Regions from separate parts of the Micromonospora sp. NPDC049374 genome, predicted to be linked through region 1. Evidence: riboswitches for the same ligand, from Rfam matches in the RefSeq annotation. Region 1 holds a riboswitch; the other holds the start of a gene.
What was found. A riboswitch is a leader RNA that binds a small molecule or an ion and turns the genes downstream of it on or off. The one in region 1 is predicted to bind cobalamin.
Positions count from the first base shown of each region.

Region 2: linked by a shared signal. The riboswitch ahead of AB0J93_RS24990 (ribonucleoside-diphosphate reductase subunit alpha) and the one ahead of metE (5-methyltetrahydropteroyltriglutamate--homocysteine S-methyltransferase) in region 1 are both predicted to bind cobalamin.

Region 1 is NZ_JBFAQH010000004.1:314,078-320,309, reverse strand. It holds gene AB0J93_RS09810 (S8/S53 family peptidase) at 1-484, shown strand, start outside; gene AB0J93_RS09805 (hypothetical protein) at 525-1,049, opposite strand; gene AB0J93_RS09800 (sigma-70 family RNA polymerase sigma factor) at 1,094-1,675, opposite strand; gene AB0J93_RS09795 (hypothetical protein) at 2,070-2,543, shown strand; gene AB0J93_RS09790 (alpha/beta hydrolase) at 2,589-3,323, shown strand; cobalamin riboswitch at 3,426-3,637, shown strand; gene metE (5-methyltetrahydropteroyltriglutamate--homocysteine S-methyltransferase) at 3,750-5,987, shown strand.
Region 2 is NZ_JBFAQH010000017.1:107,751-113,982, reverse strand. It holds gene AB0J93_RS25015 (hypothetical protein) at 1-294, opposite strand, end outside; gene AB0J93_RS25010 (hypothetical protein) at 291-746, opposite strand; gene AB0J93_RS25005 (FUSC family protein) at 1,453-2,454, shown strand; gene AB0J93_RS25000 (MerR family transcriptional regulator) at 2,606-3,379, opposite strand; gene AB0J93_RS24995 (alpha/beta hydrolase) at 3,384-4,304, opposite strand; cobalamin riboswitch at 4,474-4,679, shown strand; gene AB0J93_RS24990 (ribonucleoside-diphosphate reductase subunit alpha) at 4,822-6,232, shown strand, end outside.

The sequences.
Region 1 (6,232 bases):
CGGTGTGCCACCGCTGGCCCTACAGAGCGCGGTGCGGATGATCGCGGACCGGTTCCCGGAGGTCCTGATCGTGGCGAGCGCCGGAAACAACGGCAGCGAGGATCCGATGTATCCGGCGGCCTTCGACGGCGTGGTGGCGGTCGGTGCGCTGACCGAGGACCTGCTACCGGCCCCGTTCTCCAGTCACGGCGACTGGGTCGACTGCTCCTGCGTCGGCCTCGGGGTGGTCGCCACCTTCGTGACCGGCACGCTGCCGCCGGTGCCGGACCCGGCGGTAGCCGACTACTCGTTTCCGGCGAACTCCTGGGCGGTCTGGAGCGGGACGTCGTTTTCCGCCCCGCAGATCAGCGGCATGGTCGCCAGGGCCTGCCTGGACGATCCCGGCCTGACTCCCCGTGACGCGCTGGACGCGTTGCTGGCCGGGCGGCGCACAATTCCCGGTTACGGGCGGGTGCTGCGGGTACTGCCGGGTACGCCGGTCTGAGGACCGCAGGTGCCGGCCGGTGTGACGCCGGCCGGCACAGTCAGTCCAGTCTGACCCAGGCCGTGGTGATCGCGTTCCGTCCCGGGCGACGCCAGGTCAGACGCATCAACCCGGCACCGACCGCCTCCACCACGAACCGTCCCTGGTCGTCGGCGTCCACCTGACGGACGGCGTCGACCTCGGGCTGCCGTACCTCGATCCTGGCCGCCCCCGGCGGTTGCAGTTGGCCGAGCAGCCGACGGTACCGGCCGGACCGGCTGACCTCCACCTCGACCGCCTCCGGCTCACCGGTCTCGGTCGGGCCCCCGAACTCGAAGGTGAGCAGCCGTGGGACGGTTCCCCGCTCGCCGGCGCGTACCGCGGTCCCGACCGCGTCCACCGCCGAGTCGGCCACGAGCGTCGCCAGCTCGGTGTCGACCTGGCGCAGACCGAAGCTCTGCTTGGCCAGCTCCACCGCCACGGCCGGCGGCGGGTCCTCCGCCCGGATCAAATCGCCGAGGGGGGCCAGCAGCCGATCGTCCGCGCCCGGCGCTGGCGTCTCCGGCCCCGCGTGCTCGTCGTCCACGATTCCTCCCTCAGTCCTCGGGTTGCCGTCAACCGCTTTTCCTCCTACGAGTCGCGCAGCGCGTCACTGATACCCTCGGCGTCAAGTAGGCCACGCAGTCTTGCCAGGCACCGCCCCCGGATCGGCCCGAGACTGCCCACCGGCATGTCGAGTGCCGCGGCGACCAACTCGTAGGAGACCCGGTCTCCTGCCGGTTCGATCAGCAGGAGTCGCAGGATCTTCTGGCAGCGGACGTCGAGTCGGCCAAACTCGCGCCACAGCCGTGCGTTCCGGTCCGCGATCAGCGCCGGTTGGTCGGCCGACGAGGACGGTCCGCTGAAGCGGTCCAGTAACCGGTCGTCATCCGTGGGCCGGACACGCTTGTTGCGGCGGAGGATACCCAGGCACTCCCGGCGGCAGGTTGTGCCGAGCCAGCCGGGCAGGCGGGCGGGGTCGTGGATGGTGTCGAGGTGCTCAAGTAGTCGCAGCCAGGTGAGTTGAAACGCGTCAGCGGCGTCGGCCGAACTCAGGCCGAAATGCCGGCAGATGGACCAGAGCAGCGGGCTGAACCGGTCGACGAGGTTGTTCCAGGCGACCTGGTCGCCGGAGGCGGCGAGCCGCAGTTGGTGCGCGACGTCATGCTGCACAGCGGGCACCGGTTGCGGCGAACCCGCCCCGGTCTGCCTCTCTCTCATCCGAAGCCTTCCGACGTGCCGGCCGCGCAGCTGTAGGTGGGCGGGCCGGACCCCGGCCGTGCACACGTCGCGGTGAGAGCTGACCAGACCAGCGGATCCTATCGGATGCAGTGAATGGGGAGGTGCGCGAACCGCGGTAGGGCCGGCGGGCGAGCCGGGCCGCGTACCTGCTGCTATGGACGTTTCTCCTGGTCAACTTGGTGATCCTCCAGGTCATGTTCGCCCATCCGAGCCGGCCGGTGCCCAACACCCTGACCGCGATCGGCCGTTACCGCCCGACGGTCGTACCCTGCGGCTGACCGCGAAGGCGATCGGCTCGACCAGCGCCGGGCTGCGGCAGTTGCCGGTGGGCACCCGGGTCTACGCCGAGGGACCGTACGGGGCCCTCACCACCGCCGGCCGTACCCGGGAGAACGCGCTGCTGATCGCTGGCGGCATCGGCATCACTCCGATCCGGGCGTTGCTGGAGGACCCGGAACTGACGGGAGACGTCGTGGTCCTCTACCGAGCCCGCACACCCGCCGACGCGGTGCTGATCGGCGAGCTGCGCAACCTCGTACAGGCCCGGGGTGCCCGCCTGCACCTGCTGACCGGGCGCACCGCCGACGGCAGCCAGCCGTTCAGTCCGGAGAGCCTGCGCGGCCTGGTTCCCGACATCGCCGAACGGGACGTCTACCTGTGCGGCCCCCCGGCGAAACTGCGTGGCGGACCGCAGCGGCCAGCTGCTAGTTTGCCGGCGGCCGTGCGAGAGACCGAGGAGGTGGTACCCGTGAACGTTTCGACATGGGTGCTCCCCCGCGGGGTCACGGTCGGACGATAGGTCGTCCGGGAGCGCCGTTCGCGAGCACTCCCGAAAGGTACGACCATGCGATTCACTACTGAGCAGCGCCTCGATGGCGACGTCCTCGAACGCGAGTTCGCCCTCGGCGAGATCCCCGGCATCCTGTGGACGCCCGCATCCATATCCGCTCCGGTCCCGCTGATCCTGCTCGGCCACCCGCCGCTCGGACTGCGCAGGATGTATCCCCGGCTGGTGGCGCGGGCCTGCCAGGCCGCGGCGGAGGGCTTCGCCGCAGCTGCGATCGAGCTGCCCGGCAGCGGTGACCGGCCCCGTTGGGCCGCCGTCGAGCAGGCCCGCGTCGGCCTGCGCCGGGCGCTGGAGGCCGGCGAGCCGGTCAGCGATGAGATCATCGACGCCCTCGTTCTCCCGCTCGTCGACAAGGCAGTCCCGGAATCGCAGGCCGCCCTGGACGCCCTCCTGTCGCTGCCCGAGATCGGTGGCCCGGTCGGGTACTCGGGTGGCGTGATCTCCGTCGGCATCCGGCTTGCGGTGGTCGAGCCGCGCATCGTGGCCGCCGGTCTCTTCGCCGGGAGTTTCGTGCCGCGCCTCATGTTCGAGCAGGCCCGGCAGGTCACCATTCCGTTGCACGTGCTGTTGCAGTGGGATGACGAAAGCAATGACCGACAGGCGGCCCTGAATCTGTTCGACGCCTTCGGCTCCAAGGAGAAGACGCTGCACGCCAACATGGGCGGACACACAGGTGTTCCCTGGTACGCAGGGGAGGACGCCGGCCGGTTCTTCGCCCGGCACCTACGTTAGCGGGCCTGAGGCGATCCGGGCGAGGCCGAGCAGAGTCAACTCTGCTCGGTGCCGGCGTCCGTAGGTCGGGCACTCCGGACCCCCGTCCCGCGGCGTGGCCCGTACGATGGCGGTGGTGCTGGTTCGTCCCGTCCGGCTGGGTGGGGCGTCGTAAGAGGGAACCCGGTGTGAATCCGGGGCTGCCCCGCAGCGGTGAGTGGGAACGACCGCCGTCAACAGAGCACTGGACCGTGAGGTCTGGGAAGCGACGGCCAGTAGGCGACCTGGTGTCATGCCCGCGAGTCCGAAGACCTGCCAGTGCTGCGCACGCCGCCGGTGTGCGCCGCCGGCGGCCTCTCGGGAGGGCCAGGGCGGAAGCCGGTACCTGAGGTGTACCCGTCTTCCCCTCCCGTGTCCGCCGGACACTGCGAGGGAAGGACCCCCTTGGTGAGTACCGCATTCGGGCAGAGCACCGTGCTCGGCTATCCACGCATCGGCGCCAACCGTGAATTGAAAAAGGCCGTCGAGGCGTACTGGGCCGGCACCATCGACGCCGAGGCTCTGGCCAACACCGCCGCCGGCCTCCGGGCGCAGGTGTGGCGGACGCTGCGCGATGCCCGTCTGGACGCGATCCCGTCGAACACGTTCTCCTACTACGACCAGATGCTCGACACGGCCGTCGCCGTCGGAGCGGTCCCGACCCGGTTCGCTCGGCTGGGCCTGTCCGCGCTGGACAGCTACTTCGCCATGGCCCGCGGGGTGGATGCCGAGCCGGCGCTGGAGCTGACGAAGTGGTTCGACACCAACTACCACTACCTGGTGCCGGAGATCGCCGCGGACACCGTGTTCACCGCCAACCCGGTGAAAGCGTTGGACGAGTACGTCGAGGCCCGTGACCTGGGTGTCATCACCCGGCCGGTGTTCGTCGGCCCGGCCACGTTCCTGCTGCTGGCCAAGGGGGACGATCCGTTCGCCCGGCTCGACGACCTGGTCGAGACGTACGCCCGGATTCTCGCCGCCCTGGCGGATGTGGGTGTCGGCTGGGTGCAGCTGGACGAGCCGGCCTACGTCACCGACCGCAGCCCGGCCGAGATCGATGCACTGCGTCGCGCCTACACCAGGCTCGGTGAACTCGCACACCGACCGCGGATCTTCGTGGCGACCTACTTCGGTGACCTCGGCGACGCGCTTCCGGCCCTGCTGGACACCCCGGTCGAAGCCGTCGGCCTGGACCTGGTCGCCGGACCGGGCAACCTTCACCGGCTCGCCGCCGCCGGACCGCTGGGCGGCAAGACCATCGTCGCCGGTCTGGTCGACGGCCGTAACGTCTGGCGTACCGACCTGCGGGCGGCCGTGACGGCCGGCGCGACGGTCGCCGGCCTGGCCGATCACGTCGCCGTGTCCTCGTCCTGCTCGCTGCTGCACGTGCCGGTCGACGTGTCCGCCGAGACCCACCTCGACCCCCGGTTGTCCGAGCGGTTGGCGTTCGCCCGGCAGAAGGTCGACGAGATCGTCGTGCTCGGCCGCGCGCTGCGCGACGGCACCACCGCGCTACCCGCGCCCCTGCCGCCCACCCCGGCCGACTGGCGTCACGACGACGTACGCGGTCGGCTGGCCGCCCTGCGCCCCACCGACCGGCAGCGTGGTGAATACCCCACCCGGGCCGCCCGCCAGCAGGAACGACTCAGCCTGCCGGAACTGCCGACCACGACGATCGGGTCGTTCCCGCAGACCGCCGAGCTGCGCAAGGCCCGCGCCGCGCACCGGGCCGGCAGCCTCGACGACGCCGGCTACGCGTCGCGGATGCGCGCGGAGGTGGAGCACGTCATCCGGTTGCAGGAACAGCTGGGCCTGGACGTGCTCGTGCACGGTGAACCGGAACGCAACGACATGGTGCAGTACTTCGGCGAGCAACTCGACGGCTTCGCCGCCACGCAGCATGGCTGGGTGCAGTCCTACGGCTCCCGCTGCGTACGCCCGCCGATCATCTACGGCGACGTGTCCCGCCGGGCACCGATGACCGTGGAATGGTCCACCTACGCGCAGTCGCTGACCAGCAGACCGGTCAAGGGCATGCTCACCGGCCCGGTCACCATCCTGGCCTGGTCGTTCGTCCGCACCGACCAACCCCTCGCGGACACCGCCGACCAGGTCGCGCTCGCCCTACGCGATGAGTGCCGTGACCTGGAGGGCGCCGGGGTCCGGGTCATCCAGGTCGACGAACCGGCGCTACGGGAGACGCTGCCGCTGCGCAGCGCCGACCAGAAGGCGTACCTGGACTGGGCCGTCGGAGCGTTCCGGCTGGCCACCAGCGGTGTCGCCGACGACACCCAGATCCACACCCACCTGTGCTACTCGGAGTTCGGTGAGGTGATCCACGCCATCGACGCCCTCGACGCCGACGTCACAAGCATTGAGGCGTCGCGGTCCAAGATGGAGGTCCTCGACGACCTGGCCGCGATCGGCTACGGCCGGGGCGTCGGCCCCGGGGTGTGGGACATCCACTCACCCCGGGTACCGCCGCGCGGCGAGGTGATCGAGGCGCTGCGCCGGGCCGTCGCGGCCGTGCCGGCCCGCCGGTTGTGGGTGAATCCGGACTGCGGCCTCAAGACGCGCGGCTATCCGGAGGTCGAGGCGTCCCTGCGGCACCTGGTGGCCGCCGCCGCCGAGGTACGCGCCAGCTGACCGTACCGAGCCGGGCGGTACCGACCACGCGGCTCGTGGTCGGTACCGCCCGTCAACACGTTCGGCTCGCCACTCGCCGCGAACACGCCAGCGGTGATCACCATGGTTTCCGCAAGGCAATCCCAGGGCGAGGTAATCGCGGTCTCCAGCAGGTCGATCATGGAACACGGCCGGCCACATCGAGCCTTCGTCCAGCTCGGCCTGGTCGCTGAACCCCAGCGTGGCGTAACGCGTCTTGAACTTCG
Region 2 (6,232 bases), on a different contig from region 1:
CTCCGGACGGTCCGGCTCCGTGACCCGGGTGGCGGCGTTCGCCTGCGGGTCACGGGCCATCCGGGCCATCAGGACCGGCGACGCCACCAGCACGCCCGGCAGGCCGGCAACGTCCGGGGTGACGATCAGGTCCACCTCACCGTCGGCCACCAGGCGGTGCGCGTGCCGGAAGTCCTCGGGCCGCACCAGCGCCATCAGTTCCGCGCCGACCTTGTCGAGCCAGGCCAGCACCCGGGCCTGCCCGCGAGGGTCAGCGGCGTCGATCAGCAGCACCACACGGGTACGGGCGTTCATCGCCGACCGCCCCGCTCCAGGTCGACCAGGGCCCGGATGCGGTTGGACAGGGCGATGGCCTGCGCCAGCGGCAGCACATGCCCGTCCGTCTCGTCGGGGCCGGCGATGAACTCCACCTCGACCAGCGCGGCGGTGTCGGCGATGAGCAACTGGGCGAGCCACAACCGCACGGCGAGGATCTCCGTGCCGTCGGGGTTGGCCTCCAGGGCGACGGACCGGTGTTCGTCCCGGCCGGCGCAGTTCTGCCGGTCGCACCACGCCGGGTGAGGCGTGATCGACGGCTCGGCGACCGGCGCCGGGGCGGTCAGGATGCGGACGGCGGTCGGGTCTGTGAAGTCCATGCCGTCGCCGCAGCGCTTCACCTCGGTGCCGCCGGCTAGGCGGTGGGTGGCGAACCCGGCCGCCTCCAACACGGTGACGGCCTGGTTGGCGTGATCGGGGCAGACGTACACCGAGGTCGAGCGTGCCGTGGATCCGGCCGTCGAGCGGCGCGTATGCCTCGATCCGGATCGTGGCGGGCCGTCCGCAGACGGGCAGGGTCGGTATCGTGCTCATGGGTCGCCTCCACGGGGCGATCTGAGGGCCCGCCCGGAGTTGCAGTCTCCGCGTCCGGGCCCGCCTAATGGCGGGGGTCGGTGGGCACATCTTGGGCACTCGCCACCGACAAACGCCGAAAGTTGTTGACAGTCAGTGAGTGGCGTTTCGCTTGCTCACAGGCCCTTTCCGGGCCGTCATCGCAGGTCTCGGGCTTGCCGGGATATCTTCAACGCCAAGTGACGACCGCAGGTGCCGTGACCTGCACTTCCGGCACCTGCGGAAAGCGCTGAACCACGATCTTGCCGTCTCCAGGCCGTCACGGGCTTCCGGCTCGTCATCGTCGGCCTGGTCCTCACCGAACGCCTTGTCGATGGCCCGGCGGGTGCGGTCCTCGCTGGTCGGCAGCAGGTGGGTGGCGGCGCAACCTGCGGAGAGCCAGAGTTGGTACCTAGCACTTGATCTCGGTTCCGGTAGGACGATGTCGTGGGGAGCCGATGGCAAGCCGGAGGTTGAGGGGTGCGTGGCCGGACGCTAGGTGCGCCGCGAGAGACTGTGCGGCGACAAGGCCGAGAGGCGTACGAACGACTTCGCACGTCCTTCATCGTCGCGGCGCAGGCTGGTGTGGCGGCTGAGCTGTCTTGGTTCATCACGCGCGAAGTGCTGGGCAACGCGGAGCCGTTGTTCGCGCCCGCCGTAGCGGTCGGCACGATCGCGGGAGCCTTCAGTAATCGGATCAGGCGAACGATCGAAATGCTCGCCGGGGTTATCGCCGGGGCAGTGGTTGCGCATTTGATTACACGGGCCATCGGAGTAGGGCCGGTACAGACCGGCGTGGTCGTGGCGATCGCCATCTCCGCGGCTGTCTTGTTTCGGGGCAGCGGCGGGGTGATGGCGCAGGCAGGAGGCACGGGCCTGCTGTTGGCGTCGGTGGCGCAAGGACCCGATCTGGCTGTGGCGCGAACGGAAAGTGCCCTGGTCGGTGGCGTTGTTGCGATCGCCGTCGCGTTTCTGATTCTGCCGCTCAACCCGGTGCGCGTCCTACACCGCGCTACCGGTAAGACAATGGATGCCTTCGCCCGTGAACTGACCGCTACCGCTACGGCCCTGGCCCACCGTGACCGTCAACAAGCCGAGGACGCCCTGAAGCGCTTCTCCACCACCTGGGAACAGAGATCAAAGACGACGGACCTGGTTGCCGCAGCGCGGCAGGTCGTGGTCCTCTCACCGTGGCGGAGACGACGGCTGGGGATTGTGCGCCAGTACGAGCACGCCGCCGAGCACCTCGAGAACGCCTACACCAGTGCCCACGACATAGTGCACTGGACGGTAGCGACCGTACGGGCCGGTGAACCGGTACCGCCCGGCCTTCCCGCGTCGATCGAGCAAACCGGCCAGGCGCTGAGGCTCCTGTACCGCGACTTCTTCGCCGCCCGGGAGCCAGCCCCGACGCGAACGCGCGCATTGCGGGCGATCAAGGAACTCGACGAAGCCTGCGCCGACGGCGTCGAGTTCTCCGGCAATGTTGTCGTCTCACGAGTGCGCGCTGTCGTCGGCGAGTTACTCCAGGCGTCCGGACTGCCACAAGCCGAGGCGAATCGCCTGGCCCACATCAGGCCCAACTGAGACTGACAAGGACGACTGCCGCGTCCGAGGTGAAGCGATGTGGCGTCCGCTTTGACCGTCGGTGCCTGCCAGCGAGATCAATACAACGCCAGTGATCATCGCAGGTCCCTGAACCAGGCTGACGTATCGGCTTGTGCCGGATTTCGGGTGCCTACGCAGGCGGGTCCACTCGTTTGAGTTCGGTCCAGCCGGTCCAGCCTCGCTCCTTGAGCAACTCGATCAGCCGGCGGGCCGGTGGCACGGTGTCGAACGCCAGTGCGTCCATCAGCGTGACCAGGGGAGGCGCGATGGCGGTGTCGTCGATGTAGTTGTCGCCCCGTTCGTCGGCCATCCGGGTGATGTAGGCGGCCAGTTCGTCGGCCAGCTCGACCAGTTGCGGGTCGTCGGTGCGGTCGAGGGCATTACCCAGGGTGAGATAGAAGCCGATGAGTTGTGGGTCGGCGAGCTGCTCCCGCTTGCGTGCCATCCACTCGGGGACTCGTTCCGGTGACCTCGCGGCCAGCGGGATCCAGCCGTCGCGCTCGACTTGAACGATCCGTTCGTCGACCCCGAGGGCCCGCAACCGGTCGAGATGCTCGATCACCACCGGGGGCAGCACCAGGCTGTCTCCGGAGGTCAGGCGGGCGATCCGTTCCCGTTGCCGGTGCCGTTGCCGGATCTCCGCCCGTAGCCGCTTGTCGATGTCCGCGACCGCCTCGGCGAACTCCTTCTCGTCGGCTTGCAGCAGTTCCCGTACCCGGGCGAGCGGGACCCCGGCCTCGGCGAGGGTCCGGATTCTGATGAGCTCGACCATGGCGGTGGCGTCGTACCTGCGGTAGCCGGAGTGGTCCCGCTCCGGCTCCGGCAGCAGGCCCTTGGCGTGGTAATGCCGTACCGCCCGCACTGTCACACCGGCGTATGACGCCAGCTCACCGATGGTCAGCATCGCCTCAGTCTGCTACGGCGCGGTCGAGGGAGTCGGCCTGGCCGGTCGCGTCCTGGGTGGTTCGGATGATCTGCGCGATCTCGTGGGCGTGCGTGAAGGCCAGCCGATGGTCGGCGTCGAGCCAGAACGTGGCGATGTGCGGCTGCTCGCGGACGAGCCGCTCGACGCCGGCCCGCCAGTTGTGGTTGAGGCGCAGGGCCGGTTCTTCGCCGCTGTCGCCGGCCATCGAGGTCGACATGATCATGCGGATGGGCCGGTCGATCTTCCGGTAGCGGTGCAGTAGCCCGGACCGAACCACATCGATCTCGGCATTCAAGTCAAAGATCTCCTGGGCGGTGAGCAACACTTGGCGGGCGGTGCCCCGTAAGGATTCCTGCTGCGTTGCCAAGTCCTTCCACATCGCGAGAAACGCCGCCGCGTCGGCCTCGGTGATGAACGGTTCGGGGACCGGATTCGCCCCGTCGATGAGCACCAGCGCGGCGAGGGTGTCAGGATGCTCGGAGGCATAGCGCACGGCCAGGTCCGCACCCAGTGAATAGCCCACGAGCAGGGGCGCCGAGTGTGGGTCGAGGCTTTCCAGCGTCGCCATCACGGCCGCGAGGTCGCTGAGGAAATCCTCGAAGGAGTACCGGTCGGCGGCGGAGGCGCGGCCATGGCCGCGCAGGTCGAAGCTCACCACGTCGTGGTCGTGCCGCAGCAACTCGGTCAGCTCGTGCAGGTCCGCCTGGGTCGAGTTCAACCCGGGACACAGGACCAGCGGACGTCCCCGTCCGCCGCGAGACACCGGGATCGTGACGCCGTCGTGGTGGACCGTGAAATGCCGCACCGAATGCTCGTCCTGCTCGACGCGTTCGCCATTTCTACCGTGGCCGCCGAGCGACCTGGACGGTTTGGTTACCTCGTTCGCACTGGAGTTCGTGGTCATGCCGTCATCTTCAGAGGTTGACCCTGCGTCAAGGTCAACCGCTGGGCACCTACTGAGGACGCTGCGGTTCTGCTACGCACCAGCGGCTGGGTGGGTAGCCGGATGTGACGTCCGTTGCGGAACACGCCGACACACCATCTGGTGTCTTGCGTTCGAGGGCGGCCCATATATGGTGTCACTCGTAGCTGGTTCGGCGCCCATCCGGGGCGGCCGAGGCAAGAGGGAACCCGGTGTGAATCCGGGGCTGCCCCGCAGCGGTGAGTGGGAACGACAGCCGTCACACAGCACTGGGCCCCGGCCTGGGAAGCGACGGCCAGTAGGAGCGCGCGAGCACGCCCACGAGTCCGAAGACCTGCCAGCACGCCGCCCGCACTCGTGGGCGGCGGCCGCAGGCCGCGTGGGACGGCCGACGCCAGGAACGGGCCGTGCCGCCTGCGCGGATCCCGTGGCGTCCTCCCGCGTGTCCGAGGCCCTGAGCAGACGGCGCGAGGAGAGAGACGTGACGGTCGTGCGGGAGATGCCGGCCTCCGACGCAGGTGTGTCGGAGCAGCGCCGGCAGGTGATGCAGGTCCGCAAGCGCGACGGCGCCACGGAACCGGTGGACGTCAACAAGATCGTCCGGGCGGTGGAGCGGTGGGTGGCCGACCTCGACGAGGTCGATCCGCTGCGGGTGGCCACCAAGACCATCAGCGGCCTGTACGACGGTGCCACCACCGCCGAACTGGACAAGCTGTCCATCCAGACGGCCGCCGAACTGATCGGTACGGAGCCGCAGTACTCGAAGCTGGCGGCGCGGCTGCTGGCCGCGTACGTGGACAAGGAGGTCCGTGGACAGCAGGTGGCCAGCTTCAGCCAGTCCATCCGGTACGCCCACGGCCTCGGGCTGATCGGGGACGAGACAGCCGCGTTCGTGGCCCGGAACGCGCGCAAGCTGGACGACGCGGTCGACCCCGACGGTGACCTGCGGTTCGAGTACTTCGGACTGCGCACCGTCGCGGACCGGTACCTGCTGCGGCATCCGCAGACCCGCCTGGTGGTGGAGACGCCGCAGTACTGGCTCCTGCGGGTGGCCTGCGGGCTGTCGCAGACACCGGGCGAGGCGATCGGGTTCTACCGGCTGATGTCGAGCCTGGCGTACCTGCCGAGTTCACCGACACTGTTCAACTCGGGAACCCGGCACACCCAGATGTCGTCGTGTTTCCTTGTCGACTCGCCGCGCGACGAACTCGACTCGATCTACGAGCGGTACCACCAGGTGGCGAAGCTGTCGAAGTTCTCCGGCGGCATCGGCATCTCCTGGTCGCGGGTCCGGGGCCGGGGCGCGTTGATCCGGGGCACCAACGGCAGGTCCAACGGCATCGTGCCGTTCCTCAAGACGCTCGACGCCGGGGTGGCGGCGGTCAACCAGGGTGGCCGCCGCAAGGGCGCGGCCTGTGTGTACCTGGAGCCGTGGCACCCGGACATCGAGGAGTTCCTGGAGCTGCGGGACAACACCGGCGAGGAGTCCCGGCGTACCCACAACCTGAATCTGGCCAACTGGATCCCGGACGAGTTCATGCGCCGGGTCGAGGCCGACGGCGACTGGTCGCTTATCGACCCGTCGGACGCACCCGAGCTGCCGGACCTGTTCGGCGAGGCGTTCGACGAGGCGTACCGGGCCGCGGAGAAGAAGGCCGTGCGGACGGTGAAGGCCCGCGACCTGTACGGCCGGATGATGCGTACGCTCGCGCAGACCGGCAACGGTTGGATGACGTTCAAGGACGCGGCGAACCGGCTGTCCAACCAGACCGGTGTGCCCGGCAACACGATCCACCTGTCGAACCTGTGCACAGAGATCCTGGAGGTCAACAGCGACACCGAGACGGCCGTGTGCAACCTGGGGTCGGTCAACCTGGGCGCGCACGTCACCGCCGACGGCGTCGACTGGG